2 regions of the Acetobacter ascendens genome follow, and region 1 is predicted to be linked to the other one. Evidence: predicted binding sites of a transcription regulator. Region 1 holds the regulator's gene; the other holds the start of a gene.
The links. Region 1 encodes HrcA, which represses chaperone genes, less so after heat shock. Its sites were predicted from a motif close to GTTNGCACTCNCNNNNNGNGAGTGCNAAC; they were not measured.
Positions count from the first base shown of each region.

Region 1 (2,201 bases):
GGTTTCAATGGTAATGGGGCGCATCTGGTCTGGCTGGCGGCCTGAAGGGCGCATGGAAAGCTCCTTGGTACAATTAAGATGTCTGGCGCGAATGGTGCGCTTTTGTCGGCAGTAAAACTGCACGAATAAGGTATATAAAGGCTATCCGGGATTTATGGATATGCGAAGGAGCCCTTGTGTCATGAAGCGTGGTTTGCTGCCAGTAAAAGCTGCTCTGCCTCCGGGGCTGAATGCGCGGTCTGCGGCTATTCTGCGTGAAGTGGTGGAAGAATATGTGGCGAGCGGAGAACCTGTTGGCTCTCGCACTTTGTCTGATAGGTTGGGGTTGCCGCTTTCTCCGGCCACAATACGCAACATTATGGCATCCCTTACAGAAGCAGGCCTGCTGTTTTCTCCCCATACATCTGCCGGGCGGTTGCCTACAGAAAAAGGATTGCGGCTGTTTGTAGATGGCCTGTTACAGTTTGGCGCGCTCTCGGAAGAAGATCAGCGGGTTATTGGTCAATCTCTGGAAGCCAAGGGGAGATCACTGCAAGATACGCTCACAGAGGCTTCTTCGCTTTTGGCGGGGATGTCCGATGCGGCTGGGTTGGTGGTGGCTCCTAAAGGAGACGGCGGCATCAAGCATATCGAGTTTGTGGCGTTAGGCAGTAATCGCGCATTGGTTATTCTGGTGGGTGCAGATGGACATGTTGAAAACCGCGTTATTGAAACACCTCCCGGTATGCCGCCTTCCGCTTTGGTGGAGGCCGCAAACTATCTGAATGCACGGGCCATGGGGGCATCTCTGCCAGATTTGCGCACGCGCGTAAGTTCTGAAATGACGGAAGACCGCAGCATTTTGAACGGGCTCACAGCAGAGGTGGTGGAAAGCGGCCTTGCCATTTGGGATGGTGGCGGAGATGGGCTGGGCGGCACCCTGATTGTACGCGGGCAATCCCGTTTATTGGCCGACGTAGATGGGCAGGACAGGCTGCTGGCCATTCAAACACTGTTTGACCGGCTGGAAGCGCAGGAAACCATGTTGCGCCTACTGGAATTGGTAGAGAACTCAGAAGGTGTGCGTATTTTTATTGGTGCAGAAAGTGGGTTGTTTGGGGCTACGGGTATGTCTGTTGTTATGGCGCCAGCGCGTAATGAGGCAAACCGGATAGTAGGGGCTATAGGGGTTATTGGCCCCACCCGTATCAATTACGGGCGTATTGTGCCGGTGGTTGATTATACCGCCCGCCTGCTGGGTGAAATGCTAGGTTAGCCACTGTTTGTATATGTGGTCGGAATTCGGCCATGATTTTTATTACAATGCGCAAACAGGGCAGACGATTATGTATGAGAATGGTAAAGGGCCTGTATGACAAGCGCTCCGTCTTCTGGTGATCCGGGTTCATCTTCTAGCCATTCTCAGGGCAGGTCTCCGCAAAATCGCAGGCCCGATCTGCGCCGCCCACGCTTTCGCCAATGGCGGAAGGTGCTTGGGGCAACGGCTGCGTCGGCGTTGGTCGGCACTACGGGTGCAGTGGTTTTGCTGTGGTCTCAATACGAAGGGATTGTGGCGGATCTGCCAACGGTAGAGGGTTTACGCTCTTATCAGCCGCCAGTTATGAGCCGCCTTTACGCGGGAGATGATCAGCTTATTGCCGAACTGGCGAATGAGCGGCGTATTTTTGTGCCCATCAGTGCTGTGCCCGATAAGGTGAAAAGTGCCTTTGTGGCCGCAGAAGACCAGAAATTCTGGACGCATAAAGGGGTGGACCCCGTTGCCATTGCACGCGCTGGCCTTACGGATTTAACGCGCGGCAAAGGCAAGCGGCCTATTGGGGCGTCTACCATCACGCAGCAGGTGGCGCGTATCATGCTGTTGGGCAGTAATGCCGTATCCTTCAGGCGTAAAGCCAAGGAAGCCTTTTTGGCCATGCGGGTGGAGCAGGTTCTGCCCAAAGACAAGATTCTGGAAATCTATCTGAACGAAATTTATCTGGGCAGCGGCGCATATGGCATTGCCGCAGCATCTCAGACCTATTTCAACAAGCCGCTTGATCAGCTGGATGATGCAGAAGCCGCGTTTTTGGCGGCGCTGCCCAAATCTCCCACCAATTACAACCCTGTACGTTTCCCAGATGCTGCCAGAGGGCGTAGAAACTGGGTGCTGGAGCGCATGGCCGATATTGGGGCCATTACGCACGATGCTGCGCGCGTAGCAG
Region 1 covers NZ_CP015164.1:2,550,694-2,552,894, forward strand. The annotation lists gene rph (ribonuclease PH) at 1-54, opposite strand, end outside; gene hrcA (heat-inducible transcriptional repressor HrcA) at 155-1,255, shown strand; gene A4S02_RS12530 (penicillin-binding protein 1A) at 1,352-2,201, shown strand, end outside.

Region 2 (2,201 bases), 1.1 Mb from region 1:
TGCAATAATCAGCAGCGGACGGCCGGACTGAACAACGGATTCCAGCAGCGGCAGCATGGGCTGCAGGGAGGACAGCTTCTTTTCATGGATCAGGATGTAAGGGTTTTCCAGATCCGCTGTCATCTTTTCCGGGTTCGTTACGAAGTACGGAGAGATGTAGCCGCGGTCAAACTGCATGCCTTCAACAACATCCAGTTCTGTCTGGAAGTGCTTGGCTTCTTCAATCGTGATCACGCCTTCGGAGCCAACTTTCTGCATGGCTTCGGAGATCATCTGACCGATTTCAGATTCACCGTTTGCAGAAATCGTACCAACCTGAGCGGTTTCCGCCGGGGTGGTCACTTTCTTGGCGTTCTTCTTCAGCTCTTCGATAACAACGCTAACGGCCTTGTCGATCCCGCGCTTCAGATCCATCGGGTTCATGCCAGCGGCAACAGCCTTGTGGCCTTCACGCACGATAGCCTGAGCCAGAACCGTAGCCGTTGTGGTGCCGTCACCAGCAATGTCATTGGTTTTGGATGCTACTTCACGCAGCATCTGAGCGCCCATGTTTTCGAACTTGTCAGCCAGTTCGATTTCCTTGGCAACGGAAACACCGTCCTTGGTGATACGGGGAGCACCGAAGCTCTTGTCCAGCACCACGTTACGGCCTTTGGGACCCAGCGTTACTTTTACAGCGTCAGCCAGAATATCCACACCGCGCAGCATACGCTGGCGTGCGTCTGCACCAAACTTTACGTCTTTGGCAGCCATTGAATTTCTCCTGTGAAGATCGTTCTGAAATTAAAAATGCGGATCAGCGCAAAATCAGGCGGTTACTACGCCCATGATGTCGCTTTCCTTCATGATCAGCAGCTCTTCGCCATCGATCTTCACTTCTGTGCCGGACCATTTGCCGAACAGGACACGGTCACCGGCCTTAACATCAAGCGCCACAATCTGGCCCTGTTCATTCCGGGCACCCGGACCAACTGCAACCACTTCGCCTTCCATAGGCTTTTCCTGAGCTGTATCAGGAATAATGATTCCGCCAGCGGTCTTCTGTTCGCCTTCAAGGCGACGGACAACTACCCGGTCGTGTAAGGGACGAAACTTCGTCATTATGGATCGCTCCACATTCATTTTTTGGGATGGCGCCCTTAACAGAAAGCAGCTCCATCCACTTTGTCGCGCGTAACATAACGCCGCGTTACGTTAGCACTCCCACCTCGGGAGTGCCAGAAAAGGAGATAGGTCTGCCCAAAGGCAGAGTCAAGGAATGTGGATAAAGTTTCTATTTGCTGTAACCTGACAACAGATAGGAGGTGCTCACATGGGTCATATCACTACACTTCAGGCTGCGGATGGACATGAGTTTTCTGCATGGGAAACCGAAGGCAGCCATCATCCTTACACACTTGTGGTGCTTCAGGAAATTTTTGGTGTGAACCACCATATCCGGCAGGTTTGCGAAAACTTTGCCAAGGCTGGATTCCACGTCATTGCGCCAGCTTTGTTTGACCGTGTGCAACGTGGAGTAGAGCTAGATTATTCAGCAGAAGGTGTGAAAGAGGGCTTGGCATTGCGGGCACAGATTCCGCTTGCCAAAACATTACTGGATATTCAGGCAGCCGCCTCTGTGTTCAAGCCTCGTAAGGTAGGTATTATCGGCTATTGCTGGGGCGGTACATTGGCGTGGGAAGCTGCGTGCAAGACAGATGATTTTGCCGCGGCTGTTGGCTGGTATGGGGCTGGTATTGCTGCCAGTCGGAATGAGACTCCGCGTTGCCCGGTAGAACTGCATTTTGGTGAACAGGATGCAAGTATTCCGCATACTGATATTACCGCCATTCGGCAGGCACACCCGGAAGTTGAACTTTACGTGTACGATGATGCCGGACACGGCTTTGGCTGCCCGGAAAGAAGCTCTTTTAATGCCAAAGCTTATCAGGAAGCGCAGGAACGCAGCGTTGCTTTCCTGAAAAGTAATCTAAACCCATAGGGCTTTTAGCCTGTTTCTGCTGTGGCCGATGATCGAATTATGATTGACAATTACGGCTGGTCATGGGGGGATGGGGTATATCCTGAACTGCACACGGTGTGCTGCAGGACAAAACGTTGAGAAGAACAAGGACTATCCCGCTCATGCCGACCGGTACAGTAAAATGGTTTAACGCCACCAAGGGTTATGGCTTTATTGCCCCAGATGATGGCGGTAAAGA
Region 2 covers NZ_CP015164.1:1,479,653-1,481,853, reverse strand. The annotation lists gene groL (chaperonin GroEL) at 1-753, opposite strand, end outside; gene groES (co-chaperone GroES) at 808-1,101, opposite strand; gene A4S02_RS07155 (dienelactone hydrolase family protein) at 1,313-1,981, shown strand; gene A4S02_RS07150 (cold-shock protein) at 2,125-2,201, shown strand, end outside.
Region 2: groES (co-chaperone GroES) is a predicted target of HrcA. The motif match lies at 1,194-1,222, and genes of this name have one in related genera.